4 regions of the Shewanella sp. A22 genome follow, and region 2 is predicted to be linked to each of the others. Evidence: predicted binding sites of a transcription regulator. Region 2 holds the regulator's gene; each other region holds the start of a gene.
What was found. The regulator LexA, encoded in region 2, represses DNA repair genes until DNA is damaged. The targets are predictions, from matches to a motif close to TACTGTATNNNNATACAGTA.

Region 1 (7,735 bases), on a different contig from region 2:
TCTGCAAGCAAGCTCACTTCATCTTGCTTAATGTTGGCTAAACTCGTGGTGACCACCACAACAGCATCCCAACCTTCACCTTCAAAAATGGCATCGTCATGAGTGACATCAATAATGGGCACTTGAAATGCATTGACGACTTTGTTTTCTTGGTTCATACACAATCCTTAATCAATGGGGTTGTAGGTAAATTGATTGGTTCATAATTATTTACAGATTTGTGGCCTAAACCTTGGCAAATTGGTGCAGCAATATCAAGTAACAGCGCAGAATATGTTAAAATACCACTAGTTTTATTTTGTGTCGTATATCGACTTGGTTTCATTTTAGAGGGCGTTTCGTGACTGCATTAACTCAATTATATCCTCAGCCTCTATGGCAATGGTTTGAACAAATTTGCGCTATTCCACATCCATCAAAACATGAACATGCGTTATCGAAACACATTCAACAATGGGCAAAAGCACAAGGCCTTGCGGTTGTTGAAGACAAGGTCGGTAATTTAATCATCCGTAAGTCTGCCACACCAGGAATGGAAAACTGTAAAACAGTCGTGCTACAAGCACACATTGATATGGTGCCGCAGAAAAATGCCGATAAAGTTCATAATTTTGAAACAGATCCTATTGAAGCCTATGTTGACGGTGAGTGGGTTAAAGCCAAAGGCACAACCTTAGGTGCAGATAATGGTATCGGCATGTCTTCAGCATTAGCAGTATTGGGCAGCAAAGACATTAAGCACGGGCCACTCGAAGTACTGCTCACTATTGATGAAGAGGCCGGTATGACAGGTGCTTTTGGATTAGAAGCAGGTTACCTTGATGCTGATATTTTAATTAATACCGATTCTGAGCAAGAAGGCGAAATCTACATGGGTTGTGCTGGCGGTGTAGATGCACAAATCAGTGTACCTATGTCTTGGCAAGCGCCAGAACAAAGTAATGCCAGTTTCTCATTGACCATGTCTGGCTTAAAAGGCGGTCATTCTGGGGTGAATATTCACCTTGGACGTGGCAATGCGAATAAGTTACTGGCTCGCTTTTTATTTAAATACAGTGATGAATTAGCCATCGAGCTAGTGAGCTTTAGCGGAGGCTCGCTGCGTAATGCGATTCCACGTGAAGCAAACATTCAATTTATGTTGCCCGCTGAAAACATTGAAGCACTTAAACAGGCTATCGAGTCATTCCAAGCATTAGTGCGTGTAGAGTTAGCTGTTGCCGACCCAGCTATGGTGCTCACGTTAGCCACAATTGATTCACCAACAAAAGTCATGGGTGAAGATGCGCAAAATACCTTAATTGACTTATTACATGCTAGCCCTAATGGGGTGATCCGCATGAGTGATGAAGTAGAAGGTGTCACTGAAACATCACTCAATATCGGTGTAATAAGTACAGAAGATGAAAGTGTTGAAGTGCTATGTCTTATTCGCTCATTAATTGACTCTGGTCGTGAAGAAGTCACAGGTATGCTGACTGCACTGGCTAACCTTTCTGGGGCAAGTATCGATTTAAGCGGTGCATATCCGGGCTGGAAACCAGACACCACTTCACCAGTAATGGCGATTGTACGTGAAACCTATAACGACATTTACAAAAAAGATCCCACTATCATGGTTATTCATGCAGGTCTTGAATGCGGCTTATTTAAAGAGCCATATCCACACATGGATATGGTATCGATTGGCCCAACAATTCGTTATCCACACAGTCCAGATGAAAAGGTCAACGTCACGACTGTAGGTCAATACTGGGAACTACTGCTTGCAGTATTAGAGCGTATCCCAGCTAAAGAAGTATAAAGTCAGATAAAAATGATTAGCTTATAAGCCATATAGAATAGGCGACTGTCATGTCGCCTTTTTACTTTTTATTGTTTGTGGTTAATTGCTGTTAACGCAGCTTAAAATTGTAAATCGAGTTGAGTAATCTGATCGCTACCATCATCAGTCGCATTGATAATCACATCAGCTAAGCCTACACTCACGCCAACCAAACGGATACCTCTCCCTTGGCTGCGCTGTAAAGCTTGTAATAACAACTCATGAAACAATTTAATTGAAATCTCATCACTGCGGTGTTCGATGGTCGTTTGTTTAAAATCATTAAATTTAAGCTTTACCACTTGCTTGTGGATCTGTCTGTCTTTAGCGCTCCGATGAACTCGAGCACTGAGCTCTTGAATAAGCTGCGGTAATACTTGCAGACATTGCTCTAACGTAAAAATATCTTTGGCTAACGTGGTTTCTACTCCAACAGACTTACGTACACGGTGCGGACTAATTTGCCTGGTATCGATACCTTGAGAACGCTCTATTAGCACATTGCCAAATTTGCCGAAAGTATCGATTAATTGAGGTTTGGGATATTGCTGCACATCATAACAAGTGGTTAAGCCTATATCAGCTAACTTTTTGGAGGTGACTTTACCTACACCAGGAATTTTACTTAGGGGTAAGTCCTTTACAAAATCAGCAACTTGATTGGGGGTAATAACATATTGCCCATTTGGCTTATTCAAATCAGAGGCGATTTTGGCTAAAAACTTAATGGGAGCAATTCCGGCTGAAGCCGTTAAACCAGTAACATCGAAAATCTCATCACGTATCGCCTTGGCAATTAACGTTGCACTCCCTTGATGAGCATCGCAATCAGTCACATCGAGATAGGCTTCATCTAATGATAAAGGTTCAACTAAATCAGTATAACGATGAAAAATTTCCCGTATTTGCAAAGACACCGATTTATACACGTCCATGCGCCCAGGCACTAAAATTAACTGCGGACACAATTGCAATGCATGATAACTAGACATAGCGCTACGCACCCCAAATTTGCGGGCCTCATAGCTGCAGGTACTTATCACACCTCGGCGGTCACTTCTGCCGCCAACAGCAATGGGTTTTCCTCTCAACTCCGGAAAATCACGCATTTCAACCGCAGCAAAATAACAATCCATATCGATGTGAATGATTTTACGCATTCTATTCTGTGACCACTGCCATTAACTAAATTAACAACAATAGTACTGTATACAAAAACAGTATTCAATCATTCTCTGATAGGAACAAAAAAGCCCAAACTTAGTTGGGCTTTATCAAAAAAACAGAAACGATTATATATTACATTTTAGTCTGCAAATAGTTTTGTAAACCAACACGTTCAATTAGACCTAATTGTTTTTCCAACCAATACATATGATCTGACTCAGTGTCATCTAATAACACCTCTAAAATTTCACGAGTTTGATAATCAGCTTTCTGTTCGCATAGCGCGATAACTTTGCGTAAATGATCAGCTACATGGTATTCGTATGCGAGGTCATTTTGAAGCATTTCTTGTACATCTTTACCAATATTCAACGCTTCACGGCTACCAACATCAGGAGTGCCTTCTAAAAACAAAATACGTTGAACTAATTTAGCAGCATGCAGCTTCTCATCGTCCGACTCATGTAAAATACGGGTATACAGTTCATTGAATCCCCAGTCTTCATACATATGAGCATGGACAAAATATTGATCCATGGCAGACAATTCGCCAGTTAATAAACTATTTAAAGCATCGATGACTTCTGGATGACCTTTCATGATAATTTCCTATTAGTCGTTAATTTGTGATTGAAGATAATTCTGAATACCAGTCTGTGTAATGAGCTCTTGTTGCGACTCAATCCAATCTAAATGTTCTTCTTCATCTTCGAGTAAATCTTCAAATAAATCGCGGCTAACGTAATCTTGCTCGGTTTCGCAAACATTAATCGCTTCACGCAACATAGCGATTTGAGCCGTTATAGCGGCCATGTCACAACTAAGCATTTCTTCCGCATGTTCGCCAATACGTAATTTGTCTAGTTGCTGCAGGTTAGGTAGACCTTCAAGAAACAATACTCGTTCAATCAACTTGTCAGCATGCTTCATATCTTCAATCGATTTTTTGTACTCTTTTTCATTAAGCTTGACCAAACCCCAATGTTTAAACATGCGGGCATGTAAAAAATATTGGTTAATGGCAGTCAGCTCACAGGTAAGCACACGATTAAGCTGGCTAATGACTTTAGGATGACCTTTCATAGTTATGTCCCTTGGTAATAATTTGATCTCGATCAATTTCATATAGGATAGAACACTGTAGGAGGAAAGGCAAATTTTCCTTTAATTTCACATACTTACAATTGCTAATCATTATCATTACAACTTAGCTTTGTAATTGTGAATAAAAAAACACCATAAAAAAAGCCTTCAAAATGAAGGCTCTTTACATTGAAATCGATTAAAGTCACTCGTTTTAAAACAAGTTCAACTTAAATAATGCGATTTTGGTCAAGCATTTCTTTACGGGCTTGGTCTTTTTCCATACGACGTTTTCGCGCATCGCATGGATCATCACAGTCGCAGGCCTTCTCGATACCTAATACGCCTAAACCACCACAACTACCTTCTACCGCTTTCTTTTTAACGATATAACCAACAGACATCAATAAAAAAAATAATAACAAACCAACAAACGTAGCAATATATGTGCCCATTTCCACTCCAGTTAACTCATTCAGCTTAGATCTAAATGGCTTAAAATCAGAAAATAAAACTATTTTACATACAATTTAAACGCATCGCTGTAATAGACTTTGTAACCCAGCTCCTGCTTCTCTATCAGCATTATTGCTAAGTTTTTCTCTTTAGCAAGTGCCAACGAGGCTTGAGTGCCTAATACCATCATGGCGGTTGCATATCCATCTGCTGTCATACAACTAGAGTGTAACACGGTTGCTGAAGCAAGTTTATGCTTAATAGGATGTCCACTTCGAGGATCAATTAAATGTGAAAAACGTTCACCATCTTCTTGGTAAAAGTTACGATAATCCCCCGACGTGGCTAATGACATTGTTCCCGGTTCTATCACTTGTTGAACTGCCTGTCCTTCGCTAGTCGGTTGTTCAACCGCCACACGCCAAGGCTCTCCATCAACTTTAGTCCCTTTTACATTTAACTCACCACCAATTTCAACTAAATAACCACTTGCGTGATATTTATCTAAAATCGCTGCAATTTTATCGACACCAAAACCTTTCGCAATTGATGATAAATCGACGTATAAATCAGCATTATGCTTAGTTAATGTGTGTCCACTAATCGACAAGTCAAAAATGCCCATTTTCGCTTTAGCGGCATCAATGTCGGCTTGTGTCGGCACTGATGTTGGCCTCTTATCAGGACCAAATCCCCACAAATTAACTAATGGGCCCAAAGTAATATCTAACGCACCATCGGTTTCCTGATAAAGGCGCATACCTTCTCTGATGACTTTAATCGTATCAGCCGATACTTTGACACTTTGCTGTACCTGCAATTGATTAAACTTTGACAATTCTGAATCGGAACGGTAGGTCGACATTTGGTCATTAACCATTTCCAGTGCCATATCAATTTCTGCTTGCAATAATTGAGGCTCTGGCATGCTTTCATTCGTCACCACTTTTATGTGGTAAGTTGTCCCCATGGTACTGCCTGATAATGAAACAATAGGCTCTGGAGAGCTACAAGCACTCAATAATATGATTAATACCGAGAATAATAACTTGGTGAAATTCACTGTCATTTCAAATTTACACTTGTTTTTAATGAATAAAAAAATTGCAGCCTACAGACCTGTGTTTGACCACCTTGTCTGCACTGCTGCAATTTTCATGACTTACATGTCAATATTTTAGGCTAACGATTTAACCACCGAAATCATCTAGTAAGATATTTTCGTCTTCAACACCTAAATCTTTCAGCATACCAATTACGGCTGCGTTCATCATTGGAGGTCCACACATGTAGAACTCACAATCTTCTGGTGCATCATGGTCACGCAAATAGTTTTCATACAAGACGTTATGAATGAAACCTGTGTAACCAGTCCAGTTGTCTTCAGCTTGCGGATCAGACAATGCAACATGCCACTTAAAGTTCTCGTTTTCAGCTGCTAATCCGTCAAAATCCTCAACATAGAACATTTCACGCTTAGAACGAGCACCGTACCAGAAACTCATTTTACGCTTTGATTTAAGACGTTTTAATTGGTCAAAAATGTGTGACCGCATTGGAGCCATACCAGCACCGCCACCAATAAAGACCATTTCAGCATCAGTATCTTTAGCGAAAAATTCACCAAATGGACCCGAAATAGTGACTTTATCGCCCGCTTTTAAGCTCCAAATGTACGAAGACATTTTACCACATGGTAAGGTTAAATTACGTGGTGGTGGCGTAGCGATACGCACGTTCAACATAATAATACCAAACTCTTCAGGGTAATTAGCCATTGAGTAAGCACGAATAGTTTCTTCGTCTACTTTTGACTCTAGCTTAAAGAACCCAAAGTGCTCCCAGTCGCCACGATACTTTTCAGGCACGTCAAACTCAGCATATTTAACATGATGAGCTGGAGCTTCTATCTGAATATAACCGCCGGCACGGAAAGGCACAGACTCACCATCTGGAATTTGCAGCTTAAGCTCTTTAATGAACGTGGCTTTGTTATCATTAGAGATAACTTCACACTCCCATTTCTTGATGCCAAAAATTTCTTCATCAAGCTCAATTTCCATATCCGTTTTCACGTTTACCTGACAAGATAAACGACAGCCCTGACGCGCTTCGCCTTTGCTTATATGATCAAGTTCAGTAGGCAAAATATCCCCACCACCAGACTTAATCTGTACACGACATTGACCACATGATCCACCGCCGCCACACGCACTTGACACGAATATACCGTTGTCGGCTAATACGCCAAGTAGCTTACCACCAGCACCGGTTTTAATTGCTTTATCTGCATCGCCGTTAATACCAATAGTAATATCACCACTGGCCACTAGTTTTGATTTAGCAAATAAAATTACTAACACCAAAAGCAAGACAATCGCAGTAAACATACTCACACCTAGATAAACATCTAGTGGAGTAGATTCAAGAATACCCATTCACTTATCCTTAAAGGTTCAAATTAATACGTCTTCTCAATATTTCTTAAAGAGAAACACCAGAGAATGACATAAAACCTAGAGCCATAAGACCAGCAGTAACAAAGGTAATACCTAAGCCACGCAAGCCGTTTGGCACGTCAGAATATTTCATTTTTTCACGAATACCGGCTAACAATACAATTGCTAATGCCCAACCAATACCAGAGCCGATACCAAATACCACACTCTCGCCTAAGTTGTAATCACGCTCAACCATGAAAGATACTGCACCAAAAATTGCACAGTTAACGGTAATCAAAGGTAAGAAAATACCTAACGCGTTGTACAAAGGAGGGAAATATTTATCTAACGCCATTTCCAATATTTGTACAAGTGCTGCAATCACACCGATAAAGGTGATGAACTTCAAAAAGCTCAAATCAGCTTCTGGCGCACCAGCCCAAGCTAAAGCACCAGGAGCCAGTAAACCTTGATAAATAATTTGGTTAGCAGGAACCGAAATAGCCAGTACCACAATAACGGCAACACCTAGGCCCATCGCAGTGGTGACTTTCTTAGACACCGCCAGGAAAGTACACATACCTAAGAAGAATGCTAACGCCATATTTTCAATGAAAACTGAACGAATTAATAAACTAATATAATGTTCCATTGCGTTTACCCTTTTGCTTCAACTTGCTCTGGCTTATAAGTACGGATCAACCAAATCAAACCACCAATCAAGAAGAATGCACTTGGAGGTAGTAGTAATAAACCGTTAGGC
Region 2 (7,735 bases):
TATTTGGTTAACCTTAGGGCTAAATTCCCACGGCATACCTGATTGAACTTGAGTGACAAATTCAATGGTAACGGTTCGGTTTTTATCAACCACTACCGCTTCATAACTACTGGCGCTATTTTGGGTTTTGCCATTAATCCCCAATGTGTCGCAAAGCACGTCATAAAGCGGTACCAGCGCAAAACCAAATCCAAACATACCAATTGACCCAGCAATCAGAATGATTAATAACTTACGATTTGATTTTGTTGGTTGTGTCATCTCATTTAATCTCCGGTGGAGTGGTAAACGAGTGATATGGTGCAGGACTGGCAATAGACCATTCTAATCCTTCTGCGGCTCCCCAAGGGTTATCTCCAGCAGGTTTTCCACCTTTAATGCATTTGAGCACAACGGCGAGAAATATCAGCTGAGACAAACCAAATGCAAAACCTCCAATAGACACAATTTGGTTAACATCGGCAAACTGTACCGCGTAGTCAGGGATCCTACGTGGCATACCTGCTAAACCTAAAAAGTGCATGGGAAAAAACAATACATTGACGGATATTACCGAACACCAAAAGTGCCATTTCCCCAAGGTTTCGTCATACATATGGCCAGTCCATTTAGGTAACCAATAATAAGCGGCAGCCATAATGGAAAATATTGCCCCGGTGACGAGCACATAATGGAAATGAGCCACGACAAAATAGGTGTCGTGGTATTGGAAATCAGCAGGCGTAATTGCCAGCATCAGGCCAGAAAAACCACCTATGGTAAACAGAATAATAAACGCTACAGCAAACAGCATTGGTGTTTCAAATGTCATGGAGCCGCGCCACATGGTTGCCACCCAATTAAATACTTTTACCCCCGTGGGGACGGCGATTAACATGGTGCAATACATGAAGAATAGTTCGGCGAACACTGGCATCCCTGTTGTGAACATGTGATGCGCCCACACCAAGAATGACAACACGGCAATACTGGCAGTGGCGTAAACCATTGAGGAGTAACCAAACAGCTTTTTACGGCTAAAGGTTGGCACTATTGCGGAGATAATACCAAATGACGGTAAAATCATAATGTAAACTTCTGGATGACCGAAGAACCAGAAGATATGCTGGAACATTACCGGATCACCGCCTCCAGCCGCATCAAAAAAGCTGGTACCAAAGAACTTATCGGTTAATACCATGGTGACCGCTCCCGCGAGTACCGGCATCACTGCTATCAGTAAGAAAGCGGTAATTAACCAAGTCCACACAAACAAGGGCAACTTCATCCATGTCATGCCTGGAGCTCGCAAGTTTACAATGGTGACAATGACGTTAATTGCGCCCATTATCGAACTTATGCCCATGATATGAATGGAGAAAACAAATAGGGCGGTACTGTCAGGGCTGTAGGTGGTTGATAGCGGGGCATAGAATGTCCAACCAAAGTTAGGTCCGCCGCCTTCCATAAATAACGAACCCAGTAACATGGCAAAGGCAAAAGGTAAAATCCAAAAACTCCAGTTGTTCATCCGCGGCAGTGCCATATCTGGTGCACCAATCATCATTGGTATTAACCAGTTAGCTAAGCCCGTAAAAGCGGGCATTACGGCACCAAATACCATGATGAGACCATGAACAGTGGTCATTTGATTAAAAAAGTTAGGTTCTACTAGTTGTAATCCGGGCTGAAATAACTCAGCTCGAATGACCATCGCCATTGCGCCGCCAGTAAGAAACATAATGAAACTAAACCATAAATACAGCGATCCGATATCTTTATGGTTAGTGGTGAGTAGCCAGCGCATTAGCCCCTTTGGAGCGCCGTGATGATGATCATCATGGGCGGTAGTAATTGTATCGTGCGTTGTAGTGCTCATTGTTTTCCCCTACTGTCCATGGCTCGCGACATCGGCTGGTTGCACCGCTTCGCCAGAATTATTTCCCCACGCATTGCGCTCATAAGTAATCACCGCCGCCATCTTTCGAGGGCTTAGTTGACTACTAAATGCCTGCATTGCGGTACCTGGTTTTCCGTGCATAACGATATCGATATGTTCGCTAACAGGTCCGCTAACAATAGGGCTGCCAATAAGTGAAGGGAAAGCACCTGGCAAACCTGCGCCAGTGGCTTGGTGACATGCGCCACAAGTCGTGGCATAAACTTGCTCACCTTCAGCCATTAACTGCTCCAAAGTTAACGTGGGCAGATCTTCAGGGGCCACCACTTCTGCAACCGCTTCAACGGCTTGAGTGGCTTTTTCGGTGACGGTATCGGTAATATCAGTTGCCGTTGTTGCAATAGTGTTTGCTGCATCGGTGACGGCTTTATTTGCTTCGGTGCTTGCCTCGTTACTGCCTAAAAAGTTTCCTATATCAGCCGCTTGTACAACATCACCACTATTATTGCCCCACGCATTACGCTCAAAGGTAATTACAGCGGCAATTTCTTGGGCGGTAAGTTGCTTAGCAAAAGCCTGCATTGCAGTACCAGATTTACCGTTTAAGACGATATCGATGTGGCCTTCAACAGGACCTTTGATAATAGGGCTGCCAATCAATGAGGGGAACACACCAGGTAGTCCTGCACCATTAGGTTGGTGACAAGCGGCGCACCTAGCAATATAGATTTGTTCACCTTGTGTGTTTAGCTCTTCAATAGACAAGGTTTGGGACATTGATGCCGCCGCCTCTGAAGCTGCATTGCTTGCTAGTTGTTTTTGCTCAACCAACCAATTTTCAAAATCGCCCTCCGACAAAGCTTGTACCACAATCGGCATGAAACCATGGTCTTTACCGCATAATTCTGCACATTGACCTCGGTAAATACCGGGTTTATCGATACGGGTCCACGATTCGTTAATAAATCCAGGATTAGCATCTTTTTTAACGGCAAAAGCGGGTACCCACCAAGAGTGGATAACATCATCGGATGTCATCAAAAAACGGACTTTTTGGTTAATGGGTAGAACTAATGGCTTATCGACCTCAAGGAGATAATGCTCACCTTTGGCTTCACTGCCTTCAATTTGCTCTCTTGGAGTAGATAATGAGCTGTAAAACTCAATGTCTTTGTCAAAATAGCTGTAATGCCATTTCCACTGTGACCCAGTAATTTTAATGGTGAGGTCCGCATCGCTGGGGTCTTCCATGGCAATTAAGGTTTTGGTGGCTGGAATAGCCATTGCTATTAAGATGATAAAAGGAATGATGGTCCAAGCAATTTCCACTTTAGTACTTTCATGGAAATTGGCCGCGACTGCGCCTTTTGATTTGCGGTGGTAAATCATTGAATAAATCATGATCCCAAACACCACTAACCCAATAGCACAACAGATATAAAGAATCGTCATGTGGAGGTGATAAACCTGCCCACTGATATCTGTCACGCCTTGAGTCATGTTGAGGGGCATTTCTGTTGCCCCAAGCGGAAGTGCTATAAACACAACCAATAAACAATACAACCATTGCTTCACAAGACTACTCCTCTGCTAATTGCAAATAGCAACTACAAAGAAGAGTCACACAGTAATTCTCTGCTCTATGCAAACTCTTCGGTTCCCGAAAAAAGTTTGATGACTTCAAAGTACCTTGGTGGTTGTAAACAGACTGTCTACGGTTTTATTGTTCGCTGTACTCCACACTTGTACCTACAACTGAACTAATCAATTTCTATTTGGCTCATTTGTATGACAGTCATCTTAATTTCTGTCATACACGTCCAATTAAAGACAAAAATGTTTCATCCTTGTTAACCACATTACTTGTAGATTAAATATTGATCAAGATCACTTTGTTGGCTAATTGGCTGAAAAAAGATGAAAAAAAAGCCCTGAATTCAATGCAGGGCTTGGTAATTAAGGGTTCGTGCTTAGTGAACTGAGCTAAAATTACTTATTCTATTTGTTACTGCATGGTTAACAATTTGATGTTTTTGAGGTAAGTGAGTATTTACATCTTCAATTACGACACCTAAAGCACGTGCGCTTTTGGCTACTATTTCTAAACGGCGGCTATCGCGAGCATCAAGTGAGCTTGTCCAAGTGACTACAGCACTAGAGGTACCACTTATGAGTGCTTTTTCCATGGCCCATAATGTTTCGACTTCATCTTTGGTGTGCACCAGTAAAATGCGATCCATTCTCACTCCTGCACTTGCTAGCATATGTTTATAGCCAATATGAGGCGGGCTAATTAATACTATCCATCGTCCTTGCTGGCTTAATATTGCTAGCTGGCTACACAATTGACTGAGTTCTTTTTCACCTTGAGTGACCGTTTGTAATGTTTGAATGGTTTGGCTGCCATGCAATTCTGTTTGTGTTAAATCTACCCATAAGCCTGGGTGGCGCGGCGCGGTGCCTATTAGTTTGTTCATAACCAATCTCCATTACGGATAACGCCAACTGCAAGCCCTTCAATTGTTAGGCTTTGGCAACTTAAATCAACTTTTATTGGGTTGTAATCCTCATTTTCGGCATGCAGAAAAATCATATTACCTTTTTGTTCAAATCGTTTAACAGTGACGTCATCATCAACCCGTGCCACGACAACCTGACCATTACGTGCCTGCTGCATTTTATGCACAGCGAGTAAGTCGCCTTCTAAAATACCGATATTTTTCATGCTGTCGCCACGAACCCGTAACAGAAAATCTGCGGCAGGTTTAAACATACTTGGGTCGACTTGGTAGTATTGTTCAACGTGCTCCTGAGCTAAAATAGGCTCTCCAGCAGCGACTTGACCAATAAGTGGCAAACCGGTTTCAATCTGTTCTTCATGAGGTAGGCGAATCCCCCTTGATGTACCAGGCATGATCTCGATAAAGCCTTTTTTGGCCAATGCTTTTAAATGCTCTTCGGCGGCATTAGCACTTTTAAAGCCAAGACGATTTGCAATTTCAGCTCGAGTGGGTGGCATACCTGTTTCGGCGATATTGTTTTTAATTAAGTCTAAAATTTCTGCTTGGCGCGGCGTTAACGGTCTCATGATGATTCCTGTCTTTTTATACAGTGGCTGTCATTATATACAGTGTTTTTGTTCGTGCAAGTATTAACCAGCTATTTTTTGTGCGTAGCTTGTTTGGGTTTGTGTAAACTATTGTTATATATCTATATTTGTTATTTATTCTTTATGTTATTTCTTCTGGAAAAATCCAGAAAGTAAAGATAAATAAGCCAGATAGTGTAAGCGGGGTGGTTTCTGGTATCCTATGCGACAATATTACAGTGGCTTATGTTGCGAAAATAACCATGTCAAAACCAAATTCAATATTTTTACGAGCATTAAAATGGATTCAAAAATGGATGGTGCAGACCATTGTGGTTCCCCACGATCCTTTTGATGACCTCAATATAGATCCAGCCAAACCTTTGGTTTATTTAATGAAAACGGAATCTATCAGTGATATCGCTGCTTTAAGCGAAATTACAGAGGGTTTTGGTATGCCCAGTCCTTATGAACCATTACAGCTTGATGGTTTAAGGGTGCCTAGAGTTGTGTGCCTAGAGGGGCGCAAACCTCTCTTTGGTAAACGTGAAAGTGGCGAAAAATTTCTTAATTACTTTACTAGTTTGTTGTCTCTTCATAGTGAAAACGCCGAATTAGATATTCAGTTGGTTCCTGTTTGCCTTTATTGGGGACGCACTCCTGGTAAAGAAGACGACAGCATGAAAGCAGCTGTATTCGAAAGAGAAAATCCAACATGGTTACGTAAATGGTTAATGATTTTATTTCTGGGAAGGCATAATTTTGTACAGTTTTCTAATGCATTATCGCTTCGTTATATGGCTGATGAGCACGGAACAGACAAACGAATCGCTCATAAATTAACCCGAGTCGCTCGAGTGCATTTTCGTCGCCAACGTAAAGTAATGACGGGGCCACAATTACCTAATCGACACGTTTTATTTGCCTCTCTATTAAAATCAGAGTCAATTAAGAAAGCTATTGAAGAAGAGTCCGTAAACAAAAAAGTGTCGGTCGAAAAAGCACGTGAAACCGCCATTGAATACCTCGATGAAATTGCGGCTGATTATTCCGATAGCTTAGTGCGCATAGCAGAACGTTTTCTGACTTGGCTATGGAATAAATTATACAGTGGCATCAATATTAGAGGTGCTGAGCAGGTTAGGCAGTTACACCATGATGGTCACGAAATTGTTTATGTGCCTTGTCATCGTAGTCATATGGACTATCTGTTGTTGTCGTATATTTTGTATTATCAGGGAATGGTACCACCGCATATTGCAGCAGGTATTAACCTTAACTTTTGGCCTGCAGGCCCAATGTTCCGCCGTGGCGGGGCATTCTTTATTCGCCGCAGTTTTAATGGCAATAAACTCTATACCGCAGTTTTTCGTGAATATTTAGACCAGTTATTTGCTAAAGGCTATTCGGTTGAGTATTTCACAGAAGGTGGCCGTTCGCGTACCGGACGTTTGCTCGCGCCTAAGACGGGCATGTTGGCGATGACAATTAACTGTGTTTTACGTGGAATAGAGCGCCCAGTGACCTTAGTGCCAGTGTATTTAGGTTATGACCATGTGATGGAAGTGGCAACGTATCATAAAGAATTAAGTGGTAAGAAAAAGAAAAAAGAGTCAGTGTGGCAGGTGTTTGGGGCCATTCGTAAGTTAGGTAATTTTGGCCAAGGTTATGTGAACTTTGGCGAGCCAATTAACCTACAACATTTTTTAAATCAGCAAGCTCCAGCGTGGCGTGACGAGTTAGCTAAAGACCCAGATCAAAAACCGTCGTGGTTTACACCATCAGTTAATTTGTTGGCTAACCGTGTCATGACAAACATTAATGGTGCAGCTGCAGCAAGCTCGGTGGCATTGACCAGTTTAGTGTTATTGGCATCAGAACAAAATGCGCTAGAGAGAAGCCAATTAGAGCGTCAGCTTGATTTATATTTAGCCCTGCTTAAGACCGTGCCTTATACCGATTACACATCTGTTGCAGAGGGTGATGGCAAATCAATTGTTGATCATTGTTTGTCGTTAGATAAGTTTGTTAGCACCAAAGATCCTATTGGTGAGATCATTTCAGTTGATGAGAAAATAGCCATAACCATGAGCTATTACCGTAATAATATTATTCATTTAATGGCGCTACCATCATTAGTTGCCAGTTGTTTAGTGCATTACGACGTGTGCGACCGTGAACGAATTCATGCCATTGTATTGGATTTTTATCCATTACTAAAAGCGGAGCTATTTATGGCTATTGATGATGTGCCTAGTCATGTTGATAGCATATTAGATTTTATGGTTGAACAAGGTTTATTGACAGGTAAAGATCAATTTACAGTCACTCCTCGCCATATTACGCAAATGTTATTGCTAGCCGAAACCATCAATGAAACCTTGCAGCGCTATGCCATTATCTTCAATTTACTAGCGATAAAACCCGATATTGAACGTTCGGAGCTGGAAAGAGATAGCCATTTGTTAGCACAGCGATTAGGTGCACTGCATGGGATTACGGCACCAGAGTTTTATGACAAAAAGCTGTACAACACCTTGAGTGTAAAACTCAAAGAGTTAGGTTATTTATGCAGTGACGAGCATCGTGCTGAAGTGATCAGAATTCGAGATAATGCTAATAAATTACTGAGCTCATCAGTTAGACAAACTATTGTTGATAGTGTGGAAGCGGAGCACGGACAATAATGGCTAATCATATGAATGCGGCTAAGCATCGAACTCACGGTAAGTCTGTATTAGGTGGGGCGATGATCATTGCTGGTACCA
Region 3 (7,735 bases), on a different contig from region 2:
GGCTCATCAAAAAATAACAGTTGAGGATCAAGTGCAATCGCTCGTGCCAATCCTGCGCGTTTGTGCATACCGCCACTTAATTCCGCTGGATAAAACTGCTCAAACCCAGCTAAACCAACTAATGCGAGTTTATAGGCAACGGCTTCTTCAATCTGTCGTTCAGAAAGGTCGGTATACAGTTGCAGAGGCAATGCGACGTTTTCGGCAAGCGACATACTCGAGAATAACGCCCCTGTTTGAAAGGTGATGCCCCAATCTTTCAGCATGGCTACCTGTGCATCTTCATCTGCTTCATAAAAATTGTGACCTTGATAAAGAACTTCGCCTTTAAGTGGCGGTAACAGTCCCACCATTGACTTAAGTAAGGTCGTTTTGCCGCAACCACTGCCACCAATGACAAAAAAGATATCATTCTTGTTAATCTCGAAATTCAGTTGTCGTTGTACCTCGGTACTACCGTAGCCAACGGAAAGGTTACGAACACTGATAAAGGCATCATCAATCATGATTAGATCCCTAGTTTATCGTACAAAATATTAAGCGCAGCGTCAGACACCACGAGAAAGACTATTGCTCTAACCACTGCATTGGTTGTGGCAACCCCCACTGCGTTAGAGTCTCGACCACAAAGCAGTCCAGCTTGGCAACCTGCAATGGCAATTAAAAAACCAAAAACAACGCTTTTTATTAATCCCGTTGAGATATCCACCCAATCTATCGCGACCTGAGTTTGCAAAATATATTGGGTGTAACTTACCCCCATCCCATTCGCCACAATTGCGCCACCGAGCATGCCGATCACATCGGAGTAAATACACATCAGCGGCATAATAAATACTAATGCTAATAAACGTGGTAACACTAAAAATTCCATAGTAGAAATACCCATTACCCGCAATGCATCAATCTCTTCATTCACTTGCATAGTGCCTAATTGCGCAGCGTAAGCCGCTCCAGTTCTACCTGCCATAATAACGCCTGTCATCAGGGCTCCCATTTCACGAACCATCCCGATAGCCACTAAATTTGCCACATACACTTGGGCACCTAATTGGCGTAGCTGTACCGAACCTAAATAGGCCAAAATCATTCCCACTAACAGACTAATTAAGGTGACAATACCCAGTCCTTTGGGACCAGCCTGTTCGATAAAAAATACAATATCACTGCGGCGAGTTCTGGCATTTCCTCTTAACCAACGGCCCAGTGCTAATGTACTATTGCCAACAAACACGAGTCCATCGTGAACCTGTAAACCTTGTTTAATCAATCCTTGCCGTAATGTCAGCCATATTCCGCCAATGGCATCATCATTTGTCGCTTGATAAACGGCCACATCAGTAGAGAGTTGCATGAGTTGCTGTAAACTTTCAGGGGAATCTTGTAGGTTTAACGACAGTTTTTCTTTTTCACACCAAAGAGATAATTGTAATAAGGCAATGGCGAGACTTGAGTCCCACTGTAACAATTCAGTGGTAACTAACGTAACAGAGCGGCAATCCTTGGGGAGGGCGGTACAAATATCTGCCCCTAGCGGTGCTAGACCCAATTGCCAATCACCTGCGATATTCAGTAAGCAGTTGTCATCGTGCATGTCGATATGAAATGTTGCGAGTGTCATACTAGACCCCGAGCAAAAGTAGAAAGACTGCTATTGGTTTATGGCGTACATCGATTAGGTTAATTCTTATACTGATCATTAGTGTAGACTAATCATCCACATTGTAATTTGACCTTGAACAAATTATTTCATTAACAATTAAGTCATTACTTGCATGTATTAGGAATATTAATCACCGTTCAGCAATATCGACTTGTGAATCGAACCGCTTTCAAACGTGGTTTCAGCTGGAACATATTCACGTGTTAGCTCATTTACTGCATCGTTCCTCCCTTACAGCCCTTATCGAAGACAGCATTGAACACGAAAGATTACTCGAGCCTATTAAAGCAAACTACGTCCAAAGTGCTGTAGGCACGACAGGTGATTGAAGCCAAGAGTGATGCTCGGTAACAAGTTCCTGCGCTGTGAACAGATATTTAATAAGATTGGCATTACAGCCAGATAAACGCTCCCACAGTCGACCCATAATCGAAACCTGTCGTGTTTACCGTGAATAAACTTGCGCCAACAAAATTTAGCGCTAATATATACTGTTAATTTATACAGTATTATGTAAATGTGCGAGGTGATTGTATGCGCGTAATTCCTATTGCGGCCAGAGCTGGTATTACCGGTTTTGAGTCGCCTGCCGCCGAGTATCTCCAATTAAAGTTAAGTCTTGATGATATGTTAGTTCAACATCCAAGTTCGACATTTATTGGCTTAGCTCAAGGAGAGTCGATGCAAGGAGTCGGAATATTTGATGGTGATTTATTGATTGTCGATCGGTATGAAACAGCTAAAAGTGGTGACGTCATAGTGGCTAATTTTAATGGTGAGTTTGTGTGTAAAATTCTCGATATGCCGCGCAGAATGTTAGTGTCGTCAAATGAGCTGCATTTGCCTATTACTATCTGTGATCATGACGATTTTAGTATCGAAGGCGTTGTCACTCGCTCAATTCGTTGTCATCGTCAAAGCCCACTATTTATTAGCCAAAAATGTAGGTGAAAATGTTTGCCTTAGTCGATGCTAATGCTTTTTATTGCAGTGCGGAACAGGTGTTTCGTCCTGACTGGCGTGGTAAACCTGTTATTGTATTGAGCAACAACGATGGTTGTATTGTGGCGGCTAATAGACAAGCAAAATTGGCCGGTATTGAAAAGTTTTTACCTTATTTTCAGGTAAAAGCGTTATGCGCTCAGCGCAATGTCATAGTCTGCTCATCTAATTATGAGCTCTATGCCGATTTGTCGACAAAAATGATGGCAATAATAGGACGTTTTGCTCCCGAGCAACATGTGTACTCTATCGATGAAAGTTTTCTGTCTTTTAAACACAGTTATCCCGCAATTAAATGTTTATATACCCAAGGTCAACTCATACGCCGAGCGGTATGGAAAGAAGCACGTTTACCTGTTTGTGTTGGCATAGGCGAAACCTTAACGTTGGCTAAGGTAGCCAATCACGCTGCTAAAAATATCCAAGGATACCAAGGTGTTTGCGTAATAGCGACCACACAGCAACGCACAGATATTTTACGCCAGCTTGCTGTTGGCGACGTATGGGGAATAGGCAAACGTATTAGTAAAAAGCTCGAGTTAATGAATATTCGCAGTGCATTTGATCTTGCCTCTATGCCGCCCAGATTGGCGAGAAAACAGTTTTCCATTGATATTGAACATACGGTTCGCGAACTAAATGGTCATATTTGTAAACAATGGGATCAGGCGAGGGCAGATAAAAAGCAAATCTTCTCTACCCGCAGTGTTGGTGAACGTATTACCGACTATGAATCACTACTACAAGCATTAAGTAAACATATTGCCATAGCAGCACTTAAAGCACGCCAGCAAGGCACACATTGCAAAACCATGTTGTTGTTTGCCAGTAATTCGCCCCATGACAATCGGCCAATGAGCGAGAAAGTGATTGTACATTTTCCATGTCCAACCCATTGTACCGTTGAACTGACCAAAGCCATGACAGAAGCTGCGCCAAAACTGTTTCAACAAGGTGTGCGTTATTACAAAATCGGTGTGGGTTTGGTAGATTTAGCCAGCGAAAAGCATTTTCAGCTTGATTTATTCAGCCCCCCTAAAGTTAATGATGACTTAATGCATACATTAGATGGTATTAACCAGCGATATGGACGCGATACCGTGTTTCTTGCTGCGCAGGGAATACAGCAAAAGTGGGCCATGCGCCGAGATCTCCTTACTCCTCAATACTCCACCCAATGGAAATGTTTACCTGGAATAAAATGTTAATTGCCTAACATTCAATAACATTTGTAATTCCCTCCTACATATCAAGCACGTTTTATACCAATTCCATTAAATATCTGGTCAGTTCAGAGTCTCTCAGGTTTTTCAATTCAAGGCACATTGATGTAGAAATGGTTGTTGCCTTTTAAATCGATGTAACACAGAAGTGGAATACCTGAGAGACTCCATTCTGGCGGGTTTTAAAGTCCTTTATGCTTCGTTAGATGCTTTCAAAATACGGCTGCATGGTCTATTTTTTTCCATAAAAAATAACACATTCCCACCATCCATGGCGGTCAGATGCTGGAGGTAGAGTAACGCAGGAGCTTGTTACCGAGAACCACTATTCGCTTCAATCACCAGCCTTGCCTACAGCACTTTGAACTCCCGCTGAAAGATCACATATTTAATAGGATTGGTATTAGTTATTGGTTCATATAGAAATCAAATCTAGATAAACAATGCATCGATCACAAAATACAACTTTTAGTTGGCATATGCCAATTAATAGCGTATAAATAGCATATGCCAATTAAAATTGTGAGTTGATTATGTCAAGACCTAAGATTCAGCGAACAATTTGTGGGACTCCTGCAAAAAATTGTTTTAAACCCAATGGTATCCCTTTGGACAAACTTAAATACATTTCATTGGAGAGTGACGAGTTTGAAGCACTGCGTTTGGTTGACTTGTTAAAAATGCAACAACAACAAGCGGCTATTCAAATGGGCGTGTCGCGTCAAACATTAGCCAATGTACTAAAACTTGCACGTTTTAAATTAATAGACTGCTTAACGAATGGTAAAGCGTTGTTAATGCAAAATGCACATGAGGAAAAAAAATGATTACCGCCATACCTTTGAAAGATGAACATATTGCAAGTCACTTCAGTCGCGCTGACAGTGTCCTGATTATTAACGATCAAGGTCATGAGATCGGACGCTTTGCCAATCCGGCGTTAGCAGAAGGATGTGAAGGAAAACAGCAATTAGTCAGTTTAATACTGGCACATGGGGCCAATCGCGTGATTGTACGCAACATTGGCCAACAACTATTATCTAAATTATTAAGCCATCAACTGAGCGTATTTCATGCTAGAAATGGACGCACAGCAATAGAATATTTTGCTGCTGCTAATTTAGCCGACTGTGTTGAATTTACCGAGGCAAGTCAGGGGCGTCCGTCAATGAATCATATTGCTAAAAAAGCCAATGGTGGCTGTTGTAATCATGATCATGCCCACGGCGAGTCTGGCTGCCATAACCGTTCGGAAACTGCGACACACAAACGGTGTTGTGAGTCAGGACCTGAATTAACCACAGAAACCACGACAATGAAACGCTGTGGCAATAAAAAGCATTCGATGATGCAGCATTATTGATAAACCTGAATGAGGGATAACAAACGACTCTCAAACAGTCCTTTGTCTTGCTAATGGCGTGATGCCAGAAAACTTGCAGTAGACCCGCTATTGACGTGTCAATTCGCCTTGTTTAGTAAACAAATGATAAGTTTGAGAGTGTTAGATGATGGTTAGCATACCTTCATCTTTTACCCCAAGTTAACGGTAATAAAAATGGTGTTATGACAACGCATGGCATTTTTATGTGTTGTGGTCAGTGTTGACTCATAAAAAATTAGCTTAGTTTTAAACCATAGCGCTGTAATTTGCGATACAAAGTACGCACACTTACATTAAGTGTGATCGCTAATTCAGCCGGTGAACCTTGATATTGTTGGCATACCTGTGAAAGATAAATACGCTCCATGTCATCAAGAGTCATCAGTTCTGCTTTAGCTACCACGGTTTCATCTGCTAACCTGTGTTGCGGTAGCACGCTTTCGGGTAAGTCACTGCTGTGGATAATATCTTCATTGGCAATCAATGCCGATTGTTCAATGATATTTTTTAACTCGCGAATATTACCAGGAAAAGTATAACGGTTGAGTAAATTTAAAGCGCTGATCGAAAATTTTTTATGTTTGTACTCAGAATACTTTAGAAAATGTTTAACCAGCCCAGGAATGTCGTCATGACGCTCACGTAACGACGGTAAGTAAATGGGAAAACCTGCGATGCGATAGTATAAATCACGTCTAAACTCACCTTTTTCAACCAAGTCGAGTAAGTTTTTATGGCTTGCACTGACCAACCTAAAGTCCGAACGTTTTTGCTTTAAGCCACCGACAGCCCGATAGCATTGAGTTTCTAATAATCTAAGCAATTTTACTTGCATATTCATCGGCACATCGCCAATCTCATCAAAAAAAACGGTGCCACCATGAGCTATCTCAATCAGGCCTTTTTTGCTGGCCGTTGCGCCTGTAAAAGCGCCTTTTTCATAACCAAATAGCTCACTTTCAAATAGGTTCTCACTTAACCCAGTACATTCAATCACCACGAAGGGCTTATCTTTTCGGCTACTGGCTTGGTGCACCGCTTTGGCAACTAACTCTTTACCGGCACCTGTTTCACCTTGAAGCAGCACAGAAATTGTAGATTGAGACGCGCGATTAATCCTATTGAGCATTTGCTTAAAGGGTACAGACTGACCCACCATCGTGCCTTTTTTTGACTCTGTCGATGCATAATCAATCGCATCTAAAATCTCTAAAAAACCCAATACATTACCAACGTTATCTTTAATGGGTTTCATTAAAATATCGCAATATGACTTACCGTGCACAGTGCTATGAATATGCACCGCATTGGCCGCTCTTGTAGTGCTTTGACATTGTTGTAAAGGACATTCTTCACCATGCTTATCACAGGGTTCATCGCTATGGTGAGACACTTGGTGGCAGCGACTTGTACCCAATATGACATTGGTGTCATAGGTTTCTAAATAGGCTTGATTAACAGCATGGATAACATAATCTGGGGTAATGAATATGGCTGGTTTATCAATCGCGTTTATCATTGATTGCACAACGGTGGTGTTATTCATTTATCATTCTCACTTAATATACACATCCAGGTGATAGCTTATAGAATGACATAATTAACGCAATTAATGTCACAGTAATGCCATATTTGTCACTTGATAACCTAGCATGCACATTGTACAAACTGCAATATATTTTAAGCTGCTGATTATATGCAATTAAAGCATTTTAGTGTGATCTGGCACAAGCTTTGTATTGATCTTGTTATATGTCTCACGACCGTATTGAGTCGACGGAGATATTAATGGGGAGAATATACAATGGCTAAGATTGTTGTGCTTGGTGCAGGAACAGGTGGCATGCCTGCAGCCTATGAAATTAAGGATATATTAGGTAAAGAACATCAGGTGTTGATGGTAAATGAGCATGATAACTTTCGCTTTGTGCCATCTAACCCGTGGATTGCCGTGGGGTGGCGAGAGCCAGACGCAATATCAATTCCAATCGCGGAGCATTTTTCGAAAAAAGATATCGACTTCAAATGTGCTCGTGTTAGCCAAATTGACGCAGAAAAAAACCACCTGATCACCGCAGAAAATGAAGTCATTAGCTATGATTATTTAGTTGTGGCAACCGGGCCAAAATTGGCGTTTAACACCATACCAGGTTCGGGGCCTGAACATTTTACCCAGTCAATTTGTACGTTAGAGCATGCATTAACCTGCAAAGTTGATGTTGATAAACTGCTAGCCAACCCAGGTCCCGTTATCGTGGGAGCATTCCAAGGCGCCAGCTGTTTTGGCCCAGCGTATGAATATGCATTTATATTAGACAAAGTATTACGTGATGCCGGGATCAGAAACAAAGTTCCTATTCATTTTGTCACGAGTGAACCCTACATCGGCCATTTAGGTTTAGGTGGGGTAGGTGATTCAAAATCAATGCTTGAATCCGAACTGCGTCAACGAGATATCAAATG
Region 4 (7,735 bases), on a different contig from region 2:
TCACTGTATCCGAGCTCAGTAAAAGCTTCGGCAAATAAGGGTTTTAATTCAATGTAAGTTGCGATTAAATCCTTATCACTCAAACCAGCTATAAAATTCGCATATAAATCATACCGATGATAACCATCAGGATTAAGATACGTTTTATTGGTAATGTCACTTACTGTGAATGGAGTGTCAGGGCCTTTTAATGGACTAGCTTTGCGCACAATATCGCCTTGGGCGAGGTTATCGATAAAGACAACAAATTGGCGAGCAATGTCTTTTTTCAAGATCATCGGCGCAATTTTCATACCGTTAGCAATGGCCAATGTTTTTGCTTCAACAAAATCGTCAGACTCAGCTAATGCAGGTAGTGGCTCTACGACGGTGGTTTCAGCCGATGTTTCTGGTTCGCCAATGGGCACAACATCATCCGTTGTAGTGGTTATGTTATGAGGTTCTTCAATAGGGGGTTGCTCTATTGGCGTCTCTGGGATTGATTCTGGTAGTTCAACCGGTGCGATAACAACAGGTTCATATTCTTCAGTGTCATCACTGGTAAAATAGAAATAACTGCTTGCACCTAACAGGGCGATGACCGCGATAGCGATTAACAGCACGTTAGATCCTGTTTTTTCAGAGGATTGCGGGGTAATTCGGTCTTCTTCATTAACTTGCATTTCAATTCCTTGGGGTTATTGCTAATCGATACAAATATCTTGGTGGAGTCGAAAAATTCTGCTGCATCCATTCTGCAATATTCGGCAGACTTGTCTAGTGATAACTGATGATAATGAACAATATATTACGATTTATTTTATGCTTGGACATATTGTTGTTTATCTCCTATCCAGCGTTGAATAATTGCATCGACGTTTTGAGGTACTTGTTGGTTAACGTGAGAGGCTAATTTTTGAGTTGGCGCAATTAAATGCTGATCACGAATAAGATCGGCAATTTTTAAATCGGCTAAACCGGTTTGTTTAGTGCCTAGTACCTCACCTGGTCCTCTAATTTCTAAATCTTTTTGTGCAATAACAAAACCATCGTTACTGTTTCGCAGCACCCCTAAACGTTTTGTCGCCGTTGGTGACAATGGTGCTTTGTAAAGTAATACGCAGTGGCTGGCTACAGCCCCTCGACCCACTCGGCCTCTTAATTGGTGTAACTGTGCGAGACCTAATCGTTCAGGGTTTTCGATAATCATTAAGCTGGCATTAGGTACGTCTACACCCACCTCGATGACGGTAGTCGCTACTAATAGGTTCAATTCACCCGCTTTAAACTGTGCCATAATCGCCTGTTTTTCGGCACTTTTCATTCTGCCGTGAACTAAACCTATTTTCAGTTCGGGAAGGGCGCTAGTGAGTTCAGCTGCCGTGTCTTCTGCCGCTTGGCATTCAAGTACCTCTGATTCTTCAATTAAGGTACATACCCAATATGCTTGACGATTATCATGCAATGCTGCTTGTTTGACGCGTTCAATCACTTGTTCGCGGCGACTATCGGCAATCGCAACCGTGGTGACAGGTGTTCGCCCAGGTGGAAGCTCATCAATAACTGAGGTATCTAAATCTGCGTAAGCTGTCATGGCTAAAGTACGTGGAATCGGCGTGGCCGTCATGATTAACTGGTGTGGATGAAACCCTTGGCTAACGCCTTTTTCACGTAATCCTAGGCGTTGATGAACACCAAAACGATGTTGTTCGTCGATAATGATTAATGCCAGTTTGTTAAACACGACCGCTTGTTGAAATATCGCATGAGTACCGATGACCATGTGAGCAGCACCAGAGGCTATATTTTCGAGCGATTGGGCTCTGGCTTTGCCTTTTAGTTTACCTGCCAGCCAGCCGACTTTTAGACCAAGTGGTTCAAACCATGTGGCAAAATTAGCGGCGTGTTGTTCAGCCAATAATTCAGTTGGTGCCATCATGGCCACTTGGTATCCGTTTTCAATTGCTTGTAATGCTGCCAATGCTGCTACCAGAGTTTTTCCGGAACCTACGTCACCTTGAACTAAGCGCATCATTGGGGTTGGGTGTTGTATGTCTTGGCTGATTTCTGCGACAACTCGTTGTTGTGCTCCCGTTGGCTTAAACGGCAGTTGTGCTAAAAAAGGGCTTAATAATTGCCCTGTAGCAGGCATTGGTGCTGCGGCATCTTGATTACTGCGCTGGCGAAGTTGCAACATGCTTAAATTATGAGCCAGCAGTTCTTCTTGTATCAACCTTTGTTGTGCTGGATGTTGGCCTTGTTCTAATTCAAAGGGTGACACCGAACTATGGGGGCGATGCAAAATATGCAGCGCATCATGCAGGCTAATATTATTGGGTTGCAATGCACTTGGCAGTAACTCAGGTAAGCCACCTTGGTCTAACATTGCTAGGGCTTGCTCTGTCAATTTTATCCAACTGGTTTGCTTAACGCCTTCTGTGGTTGGGTAAATAGGGGTTAATGTGTCGCTTAATGTGACCGATTCACCTGGATGAATAATTTGATACTCAGGGTGTACAATTTCTTTATGATTATTTCCACGGCGGATCTCACCGTAAGCTCGAATGCTTGCTCCATTTTCCATGGCGTTGCGTTGTGCCATCGAAAAATTAAAAAATCGCAGGCTCATGATTCCGCTGTGATCGCGAACATTACACACTAACATGCGCCGCCGACCTTGGATTATTTGAGTCGATTGAATTTCCGCTTCGATGGTGCCATAACTACCAGGGGGTAATGTGGCAATTGGATGGATTTGTGTGCGGTCTTCATAACGCAGCGGTAAATGAAACAGTACATCTTGTACTGTTTCTATACCTAACTTAGCCAGTTTTTCCGCAACCTTTTTAGCTACGCCTTTAAGGTTGGTGATCGGAACAAGATCCAGTCGTAGCAAATTGTACGCACCTAAATGGGTTATCGAAGATGTAAAAATCATAGTGATTTCAGGCTATCAATTAAAATCACTGTAATTATATACAGATGTTTAGGCTATCTTAGCAGACTTTTAATACAAGGCAATATTAAGCCACTAATTACAACCAGCCCTTTTGTTTGGCTATTCTTGCCGCGTCAATTCGGTTGCTGGCATTGAGTTTACTTATGGCTTCGGATAAATAGTTACGCACAGTGCCTTCAGCGATAAATAATTGGCTCGCAATATCGCTGGTTGATAAGCCTTCGCTCGCCAAGCGCAAGGCGCGCCTTTCTTTGTCATTCAATGGATCAATTTCACCAATGGCGTTAAAGGCCAGCTCAGGATCGATAACCCGTTTTCCTGCCATTACTTGTTTTATAGCATTGATGAGGTCATCTGATGGCGCATCTTTTAATAAAAAACCACCAACACCATATTCTAATGCTCGTTTGATGTATCCTGCTCGGCCGAAGGTGGTCAGAATAATCACTTTGGTCTGGCTGTGTTGTTGCTGTAACCACTGACTCAGTTCCAAACCTGTTTTTCCTGGCATTTCAATGTCGGTAAGTAATAAGTCAAAAGAACTCGTTTTAAGTTGCTGCATCGCTTTATCGCCATCTTCGACTTCGACAATCTCAATGTTGTTCAAAGTATCATAGGCTAGCGTGAGTAAAGCGGCGAGGGCGCCTCTTACCATGGCTTGATCTTCGGCTAATAGAATTTTCATTGAACGGGCTCACTTAATGGTAATTGGATACTCACTTTATAATGAGGGATTAATTGGTAGTTTATGATGCCATGTAGTAATGTGATTCGCTCTTGAATGCCTGTTAAACCGTTGCCTTCAGAGATAGCTTTAACTGGTGCATTCTCGATAAAATTGAGTTTGAGCCAACCTTGGCTTGCTTCAATATGCAGGGTGCAATGCGTTGCTTGGCTGTGTTTGATAGTGTTATTAATCAACTCAGTTAACAGTAAGCTGATTTGAGATTCCATAAGTTCACTGAGTTTAGGGAATGTGCCTTCTATGCTGACGGCAATCGCATTGTCTCTTAACGTGTTGGCTAAGGTGTTTAAGGTATGCGTTAACCCTTGATGTTTATAGTTGGATACAGTGTGACGAATTTGACTTAAACAGTCTCGAGTTATCACACTGACTTGATGGATTTGCTGCTGTGCTAGGTCAATTTTGCCTGAGGCAATAAACTTGTCTGCCAGTTCTGCTTTTAATGCGATTGCGGCTAAATGGTGACCCATAACATCGTGTAAATCGCGGCCAATCCGCTCGCGCTCTAATGCGGTGGCTAAATTGGCGATTTCATCTTTCGATTGTTGTTGCTGGCGTTTTATTCGTTGGCGGTTTTGTTCTATGACACCAAACACTCCCACCCCTAAACAAATTCCCATGCCATAAAAAGTAAAAAAGTAGCTTGGGTAATCCATAATGATATCGATCACGAACAGCAAAATACTCAGTACGAGAAAACTCAATATTGCAGTACGAAGTGAATAAAACAAACCAATAAAGAAGCAACAAAAACTGAATAGAGATATTGCTCCGCTGCTGAAGAATGACGACGTTATTGCAGTAACAACCATTAATACAATGGGTTTAAGAACGTGCTCTTTTGGGCTGTTATAGGCCCAGAAATAACTAATAATAAATGGCACTAATAATGCTATAGCAATGGAAATCTTTAACCATTGACCGGCCATAAAATATAATGGAATAAAGTAAAAGCCTAAGTTTATAAGGTAAACCCAAGCAGTTTTTTGTTCATAACTTTTTTCATAATTAGATGATAAACAAGATGTCATTGTGCCTCCCTGCGCAGTTAATCATAGAGTAACTGCGCGTTAACTCAAGAAAAAAGCAATCGACATTACTGTTTAACAGCCTGTAGGTTGACTAGAAATTTTGCCCAACCATATTGAGGGTCAACATTCAATGCCGCTTGCCAGTCTTGCATTGCACCGCTTAAGTCACCTTGTTCTTGTTTAGCTAAACCTCTCCATGTGTAAGCTTCTGCGTGTCCCCAACAAATAGCGTCACAGGGCAGGTCATATTGAGCAATCGCTTGGCTTGCTAATGTTTGTGCCTTATCCAGCCCACCACCAAATGTACTTGGGGTATAAAATGCATTAATGGCTCTAACAAGACTGACTCGAGGATTGTTGGGTTCCAGTTCACTGGCCTGTTGTAATAGCTGAGTGGTTTTCATGCCATATTCTACCCCCTTGCTATTATCGAAAGCGATTTGCGTCCCATATACTGCTGCTAATAAAGCTTGCGAGTCAGCGGAAGTGTTCTGGCTTAACATTGTATTGAGAGTTTGCTGGGCATCATTTAATGAATTTATCGCAAGTTGACGTTGGCCCATGATATTAGCTGTAATGGCAAGACGATAATCAGCATAGGCTTTTTCATAATCAGTAGCCTGTTCACTGTATTGTCTGAGTTCAGTGATGTTCATGGTGTTTGCTGCAGCATCAATGTCGCTGATATCAGCAAAGCAGTTTTGGCTGACTAAGGTTAAGCTGGTGATCAATAGTAAGGTTTTCATGGCTATCTCCATTTACGTTTCCCCAATCGGATGTTGTTGGGATAGGCTTAGTATGGAGAAGCACACGATTGATTATCAGACACAAAGGTCATCAAAATAGGGTGACAAATGTCATGTACTTTGTATTCAAGACCGAGTGCTATTCGGTCTTGTTAATACAAAAAGGAAAGAAAGACGAAAAGATTAAACCACTTGCATCACTAAGTAACAGGTGTAACCAAGGTAACCCGTGAGTAACACCGCACCTTCACGACGACCAATTCGTAAACCACTCCAAGCAAACGGTAATACCATGAATGCAAAAATCAGCATGGCGATAAAATCGATTTCGTTAAATCCAGCTGCGGAAACAGGGTGGATTAATGCCGTAGCGCCCAAAATACCCAGTACATTGAAAATATTGGAACCCACAACGTTACCAATAGCAATGTCACTTTGACCTTTAAGTGCGGCCATAACCGAGGTGACAAGTTCTGGCATGCTGGTGCCAATAGCCACAATGGTTAAGCCGATGATGACTTCGCTAATGCCAAATTGTTTCGCTAAATCAACCGCACCGTTAACAAATAAAATGCCACCACTAACTAACATACCAATGCCAAGGGTAATGAGAGTAATTGAAAATAATGGGTTTTGTGGTTTTGCATCGATGTTTAATTCTTCTGGCTTATTTTTAGAACTGATATAACTAAAACCAAGATAACCTAAGAGCAGACTGAATAAAATCGCGCCATCAATAAAACTCACTTCACCATCGAGCAGTAAAAACCATACTAAAATCGATGCCGCAATCATAATCGGGATGTCGCGTTTAACCATTTGAGATTGCACTGTAATAGGGCGAATAAGGGCGGTGATAGCCAAAATTAATCCAATGTTAACAATATTTGATCCGACGACGTTGCCTAAGGCTATACCGGGATTGCCTGCCAAAGCTGATTTAACACTGACAGCCAATTCTGGTGCACTTGTACCAAATGCGACAATAGTTAACCCAATGATAAGTGGTGCAATGCCTAATCGCAGCGCTACGGCACTGGCTCCGCGCACTAATGCCTCGGCACCAAAAGTTAAAATCATAAAACCACCAATTATCGATAATGCAATTAACATGATGTATCTACCTTGATTTTAAGCTGCACTAAAGTAGAGCCGCTAATTAAATTGCGCGTATATTGACAGAATATGTCAAAAAAATACACGCTATTAGCGTGTATTTTTGGGGATAAAAAAGAAATGAAAGTAACTTGTTATAATTCGTCTTCCCAACGAACTTTGGCGCCGCGAACGCCGTCTACTTTGTTGTTGAAGGCTTTTTCCAGTACGTGACGTTTAATTTTTAACGTTGGCGTTAATGCGTCGTTTTCGATCGTCCATTCATCATTAACGACGATAATGGCATCAACATGTTCATGTGATTCAAGATGCGGATTAACATTGTCGAGAGTCTCTTTTAATGATGTTCTGACTTCTTCTCGTGGCTGTAACTTTGAACTTTCTGACAGCTGCACTAACGCCACGGGATGTGGTAAACCAGACCCAATAACGCAAATTAACTCTACGTGAGAGTCTTGAGCCAGCCTACGTTCAATAGGTACAGGGGCGACATATTTACCTTTTGAAGTTTTAAAATTGTCTTTAACACGACCAGTTATACCGATATAACCGTCTTCGTCAATTTCACATAAATCACCAGTATGAAAAAATCCATCTTCAGTAAATGCTGCCGCGGTGGCTTCTTCTTGTAAGTAATAGCCTTTCATTAAGCCAGGGCTTTTCACCAACAACTCACCTTGTTCTGTTTGGCGAACTAAGCAGCCTTCAACTGGGCGGCCTACAGAACCAATTTTTTGTGCATTGAAAGGGTAATTAATAATGGAGTAAGCGCTGTTTTCTGTCATTCCCCACGCTTCGCAAATATCAATGCCGATGCTGTTATACCATTCTAGTAATGATGGTGGGATAGGCGCAGAGCCTGAACCGTTCAAACGAGATTGATCTAAACCTAAGCCTTTTTTAATTTTACGTTTAACAATACTGCTAATAATAGGGAGTTTGAGTAATGTTTTGAGTTTTTTCTCACCAATTTTATTGATGATATTTAATTGGAATACTGTCCATAAGCGCGGTACCGAGAAAAACACCGTTGGACGACAACGTTGAATATCATCTACAAATGAGTCTAGGCCTTCTACAAAAGATACGGTAGCACCAGAGTAGTATGACGAACCTTCAATGGCCACGCGTTCAGTAATATGTGCAAGCGGCAAGTAAG

Region 1: the regulator LexA is predicted to act here: its motif matches at 3,029-3,048, upstream of dinB (DNA polymerase IV).
Region 3: the regulator LexA is predicted to act here: its motif matches at 2,153-2,172, upstream of ACWXWT_RS16520 (LexA family protein).
Region 4: the regulator LexA is predicted to act here: its motif matches at 2,944-2,963, upstream of recG (ATP-dependent DNA helicase RecG).

The regions. Positions count from the first base shown of each region.
Region 1 covers NZ_JBSQBN010000015.1:21,361-29,095, reverse strand. Annotated here, with positions in the region: gene ACWXWT_RS04770 (M17 family metallopeptidase) at 1-158, opposite strand, end outside; gene ACWXWT_RS04765 (aminoacyl-histidine dipeptidase) at 341-1,804, shown strand; gene dinB (DNA polymerase IV) at 1,906-2,985, opposite strand; gene bfr (bacterioferritin) at 3,125-3,592, opposite strand; gene bfr (bacterioferritin) at 3,605-4,075, opposite strand; gene nqrM ((Na+)-NQR maturation NqrM) at 4,306-4,530, opposite strand; gene ACWXWT_RS04740 (FAD:protein FMN transferase) at 4,590-5,600, opposite strand; gene nqrF (NADH:ubiquinone reductase (Na(+)-transporting) subunit F) at 5,722-6,969, opposite strand; gene nqrE (NADH:ubiquinone reductase (Na(+)-transporting) subunit E) at 7,016-7,624, opposite strand; gene ACWXWT_RS04725 (NADH:ubiquinone reductase (Na(+)-transporting) subunit D) at 7,630-7,735, opposite strand, start outside.
Region 2 covers NZ_JBSQBN010000025.1:24,870-32,604, forward strand. Annotated here, with positions in the region: gene ACWXWT_RS06765 (cytochrome c oxidase assembly protein) at 1-261, opposite strand, end outside; gene ctaD (cytochrome c oxidase subunit I) at 263-1,858, opposite strand; gene coxB (cytochrome c oxidase subunit II) at 1,868-3,454, opposite strand; gene ACWXWT_RS06780 (cell division inhibitor SulA) at 3,850-4,356, opposite strand; gene lexA (transcriptional repressor LexA) at 4,353-4,967, opposite strand; gene plsB (glycerol-3-phosphate 1-O-acyltransferase PlsB) at 5,231-7,654, shown strand; gene mtr (tryptophan permease) at 7,654-7,735, shown strand, end outside.
Region 3 covers NZ_JBSQBN010000113.1:5,706-13,440, forward strand. Annotated here, with positions in the region: gene ACWXWT_RS16510 (ABC transporter ATP-binding protein) at 1-506, opposite strand, end outside; gene ACWXWT_RS16515 (MlaE family ABC transporter permease) at 509-1,621, opposite strand; gene ACWXWT_RS16520 (LexA family protein) at 2,198-2,614, shown strand; gene ACWXWT_RS16525 (Y-family DNA polymerase) at 2,617-3,873, shown strand; gene ACWXWT_RS16530 (DUF134 domain-containing protein) at 4,422-4,715, shown strand; gene ACWXWT_RS16535 (NifB/NifX family molybdenum-iron cluster-binding protein) at 4,712-5,251, shown strand; gene ACWXWT_RS16540 (sigma-54 interaction domain-containing protein) at 5,508-6,818, opposite strand; gene ACWXWT_RS16545 (NAD(P)/FAD-dependent oxidoreductase) at 7,077-7,735, shown strand, end outside.
Region 4 covers NZ_JBSQBN010000158.1:928-8,662, reverse strand. Annotated here, with positions in the region: gene ACWXWT_RS18840 (DUF3014 domain-containing protein) at 1-662, opposite strand, end outside; gene recG (ATP-dependent DNA helicase RecG) at 800-2,875, opposite strand; gene ACWXWT_RS18830 (response regulator transcription factor) at 3,015-3,623, opposite strand; gene ACWXWT_RS18825 (sensor histidine kinase) at 3,620-4,714, opposite strand; gene ACWXWT_RS18820 (hypothetical protein) at 4,780-5,460, opposite strand; gene ACWXWT_RS18815 (calcium/sodium antiporter) at 5,644-6,573, opposite strand; gene ACWXWT_RS18810 (AMP-binding protein) at 6,711-7,735, opposite strand, start outside.